DNA from 2 places in the Stenotrophomonas sp. TWI1151 genome. Region 1 is predicted to be linked to the other one. Evidence: riboswitches for the same ligand, from Rfam matches in the RefSeq annotation. Region 1 holds a riboswitch; the other holds the start of a gene.

Region 1 (5,872 bases):
CTGTAGGGGCGCCCAGTCTAGCCGACGCCCCTGCAGCGGTCAGTCGGCGTCGTCCTGCTTCGAGGTGCCATCGCCGTAATACAGCACGCCCAGCTTGATCCGCTCGCGCCCGGTCTCGCGGCGGTGGCGGTTGGCGTCGCGCAGCGAGTACACGCAGCCGCAGTACTCCTGCTGGTAGAACTGCTCGCGCTTGCTGATCTCCACCATCCGCGCGGCGCCGCCGCCCTTGCGCCAGTTGTAATCCCAGTACTGGAGGCCCGGATAGTGCGCGGCGGCGCGGTGGCCGCAGTCGTTGATCTGGTTCATGTCCTTCCAGCGCGAGATGCCCAGCGAGCTGCTGATCACCGCAAAGCCGTTCTCATGCGCGTAAAGCGCGGTGCGCACGAAGCGCATGTCGAAGCACATCGTGCAGCGGATGCCGCGCTCTGGTTCGTTCTCCATGCCGCGGGCGCGCGAGAACCAGGTGTCGGTGTCGTAGTCGGCGTCGACGAACGGCACGCCATGCTTCTCGGCGAAGCGGATGTTCTCCTGCTTGCGCAGTTCGTATTCCTTCACCGGGTGGATGTTGGGGTTGTAGAAGAAGATCGTGTAGTCGATGCCGGAGGCGGTGATCGCCTCCATCACTTCGCCCGAGCACGGCGCGCAGCACGAGTGCAGCAGCAGCTTGGTGTGGCCGTCGGGCAGGGACAGGGTGGGGCGGTCGATCGGTGTCAGGTCATGCGGGTTCATGCGTTTCTCGTCGACCCCACCGCCGGCAACGGCGGCGATGGGGTCCTTGGGTCAGTCTACAAAGGGCCGATCAGGCGGCGTTGGCGTCGGCGGTTTCCTCGCGCAGTTCGCGCGCGGCGGCCACCAGTGCTTCCAGCGCGGCACGGGTTTCCGGCCAGCCGCGGGTCTTCAGGCCGCAATCCGGATTGACCCAGATCTGCTCGGGACGCAGCACTTCGGCGGCCTTGCGCAGCAGGGCCAGCATCTCGGCCTTGTCAGGCACGCGGGGGGAGTGGATGTCGTACACGCCCGGCCCGATCTCGTTGGGATACTGGAAGCGCACGAAGGCATCCAGCAGTTCCATGCGCGAGCGCGAGGTTTCGATCGAGATCACGTCCGCGTCCATTGCGGCCACCGAGTGGATGATGTCGTTGAACTCGGAATAGCACATGTGCGTGTGGATCTGGGTCGCATCGCGCACGCCGCTGGCGCTGATCCGGAAGGCTTCCACCGCCCAGTCCAGGTACTCGCGCCATTGCGCACGGCGCAGCGGCAGGCCCTCACGGATGGCCGGCTCGTCGATCTGGATCACGCCGATGCCGGCCGCTTCCAGATCCGTCACTTCATCGCGCAGGGCGAGTGCGATCTGGCGGCAGGTGTCCGCCCGGGACTGGTCATCGCGCACGAACGACCACTGCAGCACCGTCACCGGCCCGGTCAGCATGCCCTTCATCGGCCGCTGCGTGAGCGACTGCGCATACTGCGACCAGCGCACTGTCATCGGCTGCGGACGGGTCACATCGCCGAAGATCACCGGCGGCTTCACGCAGCGCGAGCCGTAGCTCTGCACCCAGCCATTCTTGGTAAAGGCAAAGCCATCGAGCTGCTCGCCGAAGTACTCGACCATGTCGTTGCGCTCGAACTCGCCATGCACCAGCACGTCCAGCCCGATCTGTTCCTGCACGCGCACGCAGTGCTCGGTCTGGGTGGCCAGGAACGCATCGTAATCCGCATCGGAGAGCTTGCCGGACTTGTTGCGGGCGCGGGCCTCACGCACCTCCAGCGTCTGCGGGAACGACCCGATCGTGGTGGTCGGGAAGCGCGGCAGCTTCAGCGCGGCGGCCTGGGCCAGGTGGCGTTGCGGGTAGCGGCTGTGGCGCTGTGCATCGGCCGGGGTCAGCGAGGAAAGACGCGCGGCGACGGCCGGGTTGTGCACGCGCGGCGAACGACGGCGCGATTCGATGCACGCACGCGAATGCGCGAGCGGTGCCTCGGCACGCGCCGGCGCATCGATCGCGTCGGCCAGCACGCGCAGCTCGCCGAGTTTCTGCTTGGAGAACGCCAGCCAGCTGCGCAGTTCGTCGTCCAGCTTCTTTTCGTGGTCCAGATCGACCGGGCTGTGCAGCAGCGAACACGATGGCGCCAGCCACAGCGCATCGCTGCCGACATGACCGTGCGCGTAGCGCGCCAGCACCAGGGCGTTGTCCAGGTGGGTGCGCCAGATGTTGCGGCCGTTGACCAGCCCGGCCGACAGTACGCGACCGGCCGGCAGCGCCTTGATCACCGCATCGAGCTGTTCCGGCGCACGGACCAGATCCACATGCAGGCCATCGACCGGCAGCGAGGCAGCCAGCGCCAGGTTGTCTTCCAGCGCACCAAAGTACGTCGCCACCAGCACCTTGGGGCGGGCGACCTGGCCCAGCACCGCATAGGCGTGCTCGAACGCGGCCCGCGTGGCCTCGTCCAGGTCCTGCACCAGCAGCGGCTCATCCAGCTGCACCCACGCCGCGCCGGCGGCCTTGAGTTCGCCGAGCAACTGCACGTACACCGGCAGCAGCGCATCGAGCAGGTCCAGCGCGTTGCTGCCATCGGTGGTCTTGGACAGCCGCAGGAAGGTCACCGGCCCGATCAGCACCGGGCGGGTCTCGATCCCCAGCGCCTTGGCCTGGCGGTACTCGGCCAGCGGCTTGTCGCCGCGCACCGCGAAGGTCTGGCCGGCGTGCAGTTCGGGCACCAGGTAGTGGTAGTTGGTGTCGAACCACTTGGTCATTTCCAGCGCATGCAGGTCGATGCCATCGCGCTGCAGGCCCCGCGCCATCGCGAAGTAGCCGCTCAGCGGTTCGGCATCGGCGAGCGCGCGGTAACGGGCCGGGATCGCATCGAACAGGAAGGCCGCATCCAGCACCTGGTCATACAGGCTGAAATCATTGCTCGGCGGCACATCCACGCCGGCCTCGCGCTGCAGCTGCCAGTGGCGTTCACGCAACTCGGCCGCGGTGTCCTGCAGCGACGCGGCGCTGCTCTCGCCGGACCAGAAGGCTTCGAGCGCGCGCTTGAGTTCGCGCTTGGCACCGATGCGCGGAAAACCCAGGGTGGTAACAGTGGTCATTGGAACGTGTCCTCATTGCGTAGGGGCATTGAGGAACGAAGGAACCGCGCGCCGTCCGGGGCCTTGCAGCCCGTTCCGCCCCGCCAGCGACCTTCGCCCCCGCGGGCGAACCGGATGCCGTGAAGCGGACGCACGGGGGCAGCGCCATGCAGGCGGCATGGCGGCAGGCCCCGGCAACCTCCCCGCGGACGTTCCAGGTCGAATCGGAGGACGGTCATGTCCTCCGGCCGGGGCCGGTATTCGGGCTGATGGACACGGGCGCGGACGCCCACCTAGTACCTGCCGCTTCCCAGGCGCGAAGGCCCAGTGCTGTTGGCAGGAGTCGTTTCCATTCACCGCTGCGGGGCAGCTCCGGAATGGGCGCGCGAGGCGCCTTCACCGGATTCCCGTTTAAATCCATCCCTTCATCTGCATGAAGCGATGGATACCTTCGGCGAGCACAAGGTAGGCCGAAGGCGAGCGATGGTCAAGTCGTCTGTCCGATTCATCCCACTGCATCCAAACCACTGCCACCTGCGTATCTCCCTGCAAGCCCGCCCGTTTGGACTCCCATGCGCCAGCCCTTGTCCTGCCTGATCCTGCTGCTGTCGGTGATCGCCCCCCCCGTGAGTGCCGCCGATCAGACCGTGCAGCGCCAGGAAGGCCGCGCGTACGCCACCGCCGATGGGCGCCTGCTGTATCGCGAGACCCATTGGCTGCAGGGGCCGACAAGCGCCCAGTCGAGGTTGGTGCTGTACCGCTGCAGCGACGGGCGTCCCTTCGCGCGCAAGTGGATGACCCCGCAGGGCAGCCCGCAGACGCCGGATTTCACCCTGGACGATGGACGCGATGGGTATCAGGAAGGCGTGCGCGGCGGTGCCGCTACCCGCCAGGTATCGGTCCGCGCCAGCGCGCAGGCACCGACCTTCAGCAGGGCCATCACGATCCCCTCGGGGGCGGTGGTGGATGCCGGGTTCGACGCGGCGGTGCGCAGCCATTGGGCCGCGTTGCAGGCCGGGCAGAGCGTGGCCTTCCAGTTCCTGCTGCCCAGCCGCCAGCGCCTGGTGCCGCTGAAAGTGCAACGCACGGGTGCGGTGACCTGGCAGGGTCAACCGGCCGAACAGCTGCAGATGAAGCTCGATGCCTGGTTCGGTTTCGCCGTGCCCGCGGTCACCTTGGTGTATGCCACCGCAGACCAGCGCCTGCTGCAGTTCACCGGCACCGGCAACGTCCGCGATGAGAAGGGCAAGTACCCGCAGGTGCGGGTCGAGTTTCCCGCCGCACCGGTTGCAACGCCCGCCGCCGAGCTGACCGCTGCCCGCACGCAGCCGCTGGTGAAGACATGCGGTGCCTGAGCGCCCCCTTGCAGATGGCGCCGGGAGCAAGGAGGATGCCGATACGCCCGTTATCGACATTGAGCCTGCAATGCCCGAGCTGGACGCCGCCGCTACCGCTGCATCACATCGTCTGGACGAGCTGCTCGTCCGGGTCGCCGGCGGTGATCGCCAGGCGTTCGAATCGGTCTATCAGCTGGCCTCCGGCCGCCTGTTCGCGATCTGCCTGCAGGTGCTGCGCGACCGCGGCGATGCCGAAGAGGTACTGCAGGACGTGTTCACCACGGTCTGGAACAAGGCGGCGCAGTTCGACCGCGCCAAGGCGGCGGCCATGACCTGGCTGTCGATGCTGGCCCGCAACCGCTCGATCGACCGTCTCCGCGCCGCGCCGCCGCGCGCGCTGGATGATCTGTCGGTGGCCGAGGAACTCCCCGATGTCGCGCCGCAGCCGGCCCAGGTGGCCGAACAGGCGTCGGATCACGAGCGCCTGCAGGACTGCCTGGATACGCTGGAGCCGCGCCGTCGCTCGCTGATCCGGCTGGCCTTCCTCGATGGCGCCAGCTATGAGGAACTGGCGCGCCGCATTGGTTCGCCGCTGGGCTCGGTGAAGAGCTGGATCCGCCGGGGCCTGGGCCAACTGCGGGTGTGCCTGGAACGATGAACGCCCGCGACCTCCATGATCTGCATGACGACGGCGAACCGCCGAGCGCCGACATCCTCGCCGGTGAGTACGTGCTGGGGGTGCTCGATGCCGCGCAGCGTGCCGAGGTTGAACGCCGCATCGCCAGCGATCCCGGCTTCGCGCGATTGGTCGCCCAGTGGGAGAACCGCCTTGCGCCCCTGCTCGAATCGCTCGGTACCGAAGCGGTGCCCGCGCATCTGTGGCCGCGCATCCGCACCTCGCTGGGCTGGCCCGCCGCAACGACCGCCTCGCCACGGGTCTGGCAGCGCACCGGTTTCTGGCAGGGCATGACCGCGCTGGCCGCCGCGCTGGCACTGGTGGCGGTGTTCAGCCGCCGCGATCTGGAGCCGACCACACCGTCGCCTACGCCCGTGGCGGTCACGCCGACCCCGCCGACGACACCGGCCGAGCCGGAGCAGGCCACCAAGCCGGTCACGCCGCTGTTGCACGACGACGGTACGCCGGGCTGGCTGGCGTCCGTCGACAAGGCCCAAGGCAAGGTGCTGATGGTGCCGGTCCCGGCCGCGGCCGATGCGGCCGGCCGTGCACCCGAGCTGTGGCTGATCCCGGCCGGCGGCACCCCGCGTTCGCTGGGCCTGGTCTCGATCAACCGCGCGCACACTGTTGCGGTGCCGGCCACGCTGCGTGATGCACTTGTGAATGGCTCGGTGCTGGCGATCACACTGGAACCGTCAACCGGTGCGCCGCAAGGCATTCCGACCGGCCCGATCATCGCCAAGGGCGACATCGCCAACCTGTAATCGCACGGACGCACGGTTT
Region 2 (5,872 bases), on a different contig from region 1:
CGCAAGCCCAGTGGTGCGCCGTTGCGGCATATCGCCGCGCAGTTCGAGGTGGCCGTCGAGGCCGCCTTGATGGTGGGTGATTCGATCACCGATTACCGCGCTGCCGTGGATGCCGGGATGCCGGTGGCGCTGGTGCGCTATGGGTATCCGCGTGGGCTGGATCTGGACACCGTCGAGGCGGTTGCCGTGGTGGATGATCTGCGGGAATTGTTGGCGTTGTAAGGCCTTCGGGCCTGTGCCGACCAACGGTCGGCACCTACCAGGTTCAATGAGTGCCGGCCAACGGTCGGCACCTGCCGAGGATGATGGAGCATGTCGACCCACGGTCGGCACGTGCCGAGGCCGGGACGGCGGCGGTGCCGCCGCCCCGCGCGCTTATTTCGGCTGGTAACGCACGCTCAGTCGATACTCGCGGCCAGGCTGGTTGTACCAGGCGACGGTTTCGTACTCGCGGTCGAAGACGTTGCTGACCCGGCCCAGTACGGACCAATCGCGGGTCAGGGCGTATTCCAGGCGCAGGTCCACGGTGCCGTAGCCCCCCAGGCGCACCGTGTTCGCTGCATCGTCGTAACGCTTGCCGGCGCCGTTGACGGTGAGGCCGGCGCGGACATCACCCACGCGGCGATCGACGTCCAGGCGTGCGGTGTTCTGTGCGCGGCGGGCCAGCCAGTTGTCGAACTGTGCGCTGCCGTCGGTGCGGTTGCGCGGGTCGGTGTGGCTGAGCTGTGCGTTGAGATCGAACCCGGCGACGGTGATCGCACCGGTCAACTCGGCGCCGCGGATGCGGGCTTTCTCGACCTGCGACATCATGAAGGTGGTCGCGTCGTAAGTGATCAGGTCATCGATGCGCGTTTCGTATACGTCCAGGCCCCAGCGCCAGCCATCACCCTGCTGGGCGATGCCGATGTTGGCGCTCTTGGATTTCTCCGGATCCAGGGTCGGCACGCCGCTCCACGGGTCGTAAAGGTCGCTGAAGGTCGGGGCCTTGAACGCGGTGCCGTAGCTGGCGTTGAGGCGGAACCCGCGGCCCAGCTCCAGGCCCCAGCCGAGGCTGCCGGTGGTGTGGTTGCCAAACTGTTCGTTATCGTCGTTGCGCACGCTGGCCTGCAGGTGGTGCGCGCCGAAACGGCCCTGGTACTGCACGAACACGCCGGTGTTGTCGCGGCTGTCGACCAGGTAGCCGGCGCTGCTGCCGTCCAGGTTGTCCTGGCTCCAGTCCACACCGGCGCTCAGCAGCTGGCCGTCAGCGATGCCGATGTCGGCCTGCACCGAGGCACTGTCGCGGTGGGTCTGTGCATTGCCCAGCCAGGTATCCCCGTTGAAGTTGTCCGATTCGTTGTCGGCGCGGCCGACGTTGACCGTCAGGTTGAAGCGCTCGCCCGGCGTGTAGCGCAGCTTGCCGCCGAGTACCTGCTGCAGCGTTTCGGAGTAGTTGTAGTAGCCGTCGTAATGGTTCTCGCCTTCGGCGCGCAGTGCGGTGCCTTCCAGGCTCAACGTGTCCGTCAACGCATAGCCGCCGCGCAGGCTCATGGACAGGTTGCGGTAGCCATCGCGGTCGGGCTCGTCGGCGCCGCAGCCAGCGAAGGGCGACACCGAGCCACGGCAGGCGTTGATGCCATCGGTGTGCTGGTAGGCGATGTCGGTGCCGAACCAGCCACGCTCACCGCTGCCGCCGAAGCCACCGCTGGCCTCGCGCAGGCCGTTGCTGCCACCGCCGAGCTGCAGGTGCGGCGCGAACTGGCCGGCGTTGCGGCGGGTGAAGATCTGGATCACGCCACCGATCGCATCGGCGCCGTACAGGCTGGACTGCGGGCCACGCACGATTTCGATGCGCTCGATCTGCGCCAGCGGCAGGTCCTGGATCATGGCCAGGCCGAGGTCGCCGGTGTTGATGCGCACGCCATCGACCAGCATCAGGGTGTGGGCCGAGTTGGTGCCGCGCAGGAACAGCGAGCTCTGCTTGCCCAGGCCGCCGCTGTTGTTGAGGTTGATGCCGGCACGGCCGCGCAGCAGGTCCTGCAGCGACGGCGCCTGGCTGCGCTCGATCTCGGCGCGGTCGATCACCTGCGCCGGGGAGATGCTGTCCTGCAGGGCGATCGGGGTACGCGTGGCGGTGACCAGCACCTGGTCCAGCGCGGTGGCCTCGTCCTGTGCGGCGGCCACCAGGGGCAGGGTCGACAGCACGGCCAGGGAAAGAACGCGGGTTTGCAGCTTCATCGATGACTCCATGCACCGCGCACGCCCGCGCGGCAAGGGGTGGGGATGATCGCGCTGCAGGGAGGTTCGACGGTGGGCGGGCGCGCGCAGGCGCCTGCTTGCCGCCGCCATGCCCGCCGCATCGCAACCAGTCGTCTTCCAGGCCGGTCTCCGGGCTCGCGGGCCGATGGGGTGCCATCGTGCCAGGCGCCTTCCCATGCCGGAGCACAGTGGCGTGTTGCCTGGTGTTTCCACGCTTACCGTTGCGGGGGCAGCGCCGGAGTGGCGGCGTGGCACAGGGCCTGACGCGTCACCGGCTTCCCGTTTCAACCTGGCGGCATTGCAGCCCCGGGTCACCTGAAAGTGGGCGCAGTCTAAGCCATCGGCCGGGCCCATGGAGCGCACCGGTTAGAATGCGCCTCGCTTTTTCGATGTGATCTCCATGACCCCAACGTGGTTGCAGCACCCCGGCACCGACGCCCGTGACCCGCACTGGCCGGCCGCAGCGGGCAGCAGACGGGGCCGGGCATGATCCTCGATCTGATCCGCCACGCCAGTACCGGCCGCGACGATCATCTTGATGGCCGCACTGATCCAGCGCTGCACGAGGGCGCGACCGACGCCCTGTGCGCGCGTTACGCCGGGCTGCCCTGGCAGCGTGTGCTGTCCTCGCCGCGGCAGCGGGCGCTGTTGAGCGCCGAGGCATTGGCCTTGCCCCACGCGGTGGACGTGGAGGTCGATGAGGAATGGGAAGAACTGGATTTCGGCGACTGGGACGGACTCGCGCTGGAGGCGCTGCCGATGGATGCGCTGTCCGCCTTCCATCTGGACCCGCATGCCAATCCACCGCCGCATGGCGAAAGCTGGGGCCACTTCGAACGCCGCATCGCGCGCGGCCTGCATCGGTTGCTGGATGAGCCCGAGCCGGTCCCGACCCTGATCGTCAGCCATGGCGGACCGCTGCGGATGGTGCTGTCGCAGGTGTGCGGCCTGCCGATGGCGATGTGCTGGGCGCTGCGCATCGATCACGGCACGCGACTGCGCCTGCGCGTGGAGCGCGAGGACGACCGGCTGTGGGGCGAACTGCTGGAGCTGCAGCAGGTATGAGGCGCGCGGCTACCGACGGTGCGTGGGTAGCCGTGGATCAGCGGTTGTCGTCGTCGATCTCGAACGGCGGCGCTTCGTCGCCGTCATCGTCGCGATGCTCCACGGTGCGGTCGTAGACCGGACCGGAGGCAGGCGGCGCCTTCTTCAGCGGCTGGTCGGCGATGATCGCTTCGTACTCGGCCACCAGCACGGTGCGGCGCGCTTCCGGCAGTTCCTGCCAGTGGCAATCCTGCAGCGCACCTTCCAGTGAGTAGAGCAGGTTCAAGCTGGGTTTGAAGCCGGCGCGGCGCACCTTGACGAAGGCACCGACCGCACCGACCGCCACCAGGTCTTCCGGCGTACGCAGACCGACCTGGCGCAGCCATGCTGCGCTCTTCGGGCCGATGTTGCGCAGCTTGGCGGCACTCATCCCAGTGCCTCGACGAACACCGCGGCGATGGCTTCCAGCCCGGCCTGGTCCTCGGCATCGAAGCGTGCCAGCGACGGGCTGTCCAGATCGAACACGCCGACCAGGTCACCGTTGTGGACCAGCGGCACGACCAGTTCAGAGCGCGAGGCAGAGTCGCACGCGATGTGACCCGGGAACGCATCGACGTCTTCGATGCGCTGGGTCACGCGCTGCGAAGCCGCGGCGCCACATACACCCTTGTCGAGTGGAATGCGCACGCAGGCGGGCAGGCCCTGGAACGGGCCGACGACCAGCTCCTTGCCATCGAAGAAGTAGAAGCCGACCCAGTTCAGGTGCGGCAGGGCGTGGTAGACCAGCGCCGACAGGTTGGCCGCATTGGCGATGCGGTCGCGCTCGCCGTGCACCAGGGCGCGGGCCTGGGCCAGCAGCTGGCCGTACTGTTCCGGCTTGCTGCCGGTGAGCGTGGAGGTATCGAACATGGCCGCAGTCTACCAAGCGCGGCGGTTGGTTGCCCCCGGGGCCGGCGGAACGCAGCGGACCGCGCCGCAGCGCTGCCGGGACGGCGGATAATGGCGCGTTTCCGCTCCCGGTCGTCTCCATGTCCCTGCCTGCGCCGCGCCCTGCCGCCCTGTTCGTCACCGGTACCGACACCGGCATCGGCAAGACCTTCAGCAGCTGTGTACTGCTGCATGCCCTGCGCCGCCACGGCGGCACCGCAGTGGGCATGAAGCCGGTCGCCAGTGGCTGCGAGCGCACGCCCGAGGGCCTGCGCAACGAGGATGCCACGGCCCTGCGGGCCGCCAGCAGGCCGATGCCCGCGTATGACGACCTCAACCCGTTCGCGCTCGAGCAGCCACTGGCCCCGGAGATCGCCGCGGCAGAGGCTGGCGTGCAACTGTCGCTGGCGCCGATCGAGGCCGCCTTCGCGCGCCTGCGCGCCAGCGCGGACACGGTGGTGATCGAGGGCGTCGGTGGCTGGCTGGCGCCGCTGTCGGCCACGCTGGACCAGAGTGATCTGGTGGACGCGCTGGCGCTGCCGGTGGTGATGGTGGTCGGGCTGCGGCTGGGCTGCCTCAACCATGCGCGGCTGACCGCCGAGGCGATCGCCGCCCGTGGCGCGCGCTGCATCGGCTGGATTGCCAATGAGGTGGACCCGGGCATGGCGCGCCGCGACGAGAACGTCGCACTGCTCACCGCGCGGCTGCCGATGCCGTGCTGGGGGCGCCTGCCGTATGCGCCGGGTGCGGACCCGGCCCGCCTGGCGGACCGGCTGGTGTTCTGAGCGTCAGCTGCCTGCGCGCACCTGCAGCGCGCTGGCGAGCCGGCCGACCGTGGCAATCGCGCCGGCGAAGCGCTCGTCCAGTTCCTGGCAGCACGACAGGCGCAGGCAATGCCGGTAGCGGGCACCGCGCGAGTACACCTGGCCGGGCATGAACACCACGCCCTCGGCCAAGGCCTGCTCGAACAGCTCCCCGGCATCGATCGCGGGGGGCAGCTCCACCCACAGAAGGAACCCACCGGTCGGCTGGGTGGCCGACGTGCCGGGCGGGAAGTGCTGCGCGATCAGGCCACGCACGTGGCTGACCTGGTCGCTGTAGAGCCGACGCAACCCCCGCAGATGATGCTCGTAGTTGCCGGCCTCCAGGAACGCGGCAACCGCGTCCCCGAGCAGGCGTGATTCGGCGCCGGAAGAATGAAACTTCAGCAGCTGGATATCGGCAGCGAAGCGGCCACCGTCGAGCCAGCCGATGCGGTAGTCCGGTGCGAGCGTTTTGGAGAAGCCGCTGCAGACCATGATCCAGCCATCGCGGTCAAAGCTCTTGGCCAACGGCTCCAGGGGCTCCTTGAACTGCAGTTCGGCGTAGACCGCGTCTTCGATCAACGGCACCTGGTAATGGTTCACCAGCTCGGCCAGGCGCTGCTTGTTCGGCACGGGCATGCTGCCGCCGAGTGGATTGTGCACGGTCGGCATGGCCATGATCGCGGCGATGCCGCCGGCGGCGAGCAGCGCTTCCAGTGCCTCCAGATCGAGGCCGTCCCTCGGATGGGTGGGCAGCTCGATCGCGCGCAGGCCCAGGCTGCGCAGCAGCGGGTAGATGTTGAAATACGAGGGCGCTTCGATCGCGACCGCATCGCCGGGTTGGGTCACCACGCGCAGCG

What was found. Region 1 has a riboswitch for cobalamin ahead of metE (5-methyltetrahydropteroyltriglutamate--homocysteine S-methyltransferase). Riboswitches for the same ligand answer to the same signal wherever they lie in the genome.
Region 2: another riboswitch for cobalamin. It lies ahead of btuB (TonB-dependent vitamin B12 receptor); the one in region 1 lies ahead of metE (5-methyltetrahydropteroyltriglutamate--homocysteine S-methyltransferase).

The regions. Positions count from the first base shown of each region.
Region 1 covers NZ_JBDJLA010000002.1:305,565-311,436, forward strand. The annotation lists gene ABE422_RS05455 (epoxyqueuosine reductase QueH) at 40-729, opposite strand; gene metE (5-methyltetrahydropteroyltriglutamate--homocysteine S-methyltransferase) at 800-3,097, opposite strand; cobalamin riboswitch at 3,311-3,544, opposite strand; gene ABE422_RS05465 (hypothetical protein) at 3,649-4,431, shown strand; gene ABE422_RS05470 (sigma-70 family RNA polymerase sigma factor) at 4,502-5,071, shown strand; gene ABE422_RS05475 (anti-sigma factor) at 5,068-5,853, shown strand.
Region 2 covers NZ_JBDJLA010000009.1:82,384-88,255, forward strand. The annotation lists gene gph (phosphoglycolate phosphatase) at 1-222, shown strand, start outside; gene btuB (TonB-dependent vitamin B12 receptor) at 376-2,217, opposite strand; cobalamin riboswitch at 2,341-2,572, opposite strand; gene ABE422_RS12325 (histidine phosphatase family protein) at 2,725-3,303, shown strand; gene ABE422_RS12330 (TfoX/Sxy family protein) at 3,341-3,712, opposite strand; gene ABE422_RS12335 (GAF domain-containing protein) at 3,709-4,191, opposite strand; gene bioD (dethiobiotin synthase) at 4,311-4,994, shown strand; gene ABE422_RS12345 (PLP-dependent aminotransferase family protein) at 4,998-5,872, opposite strand, start outside.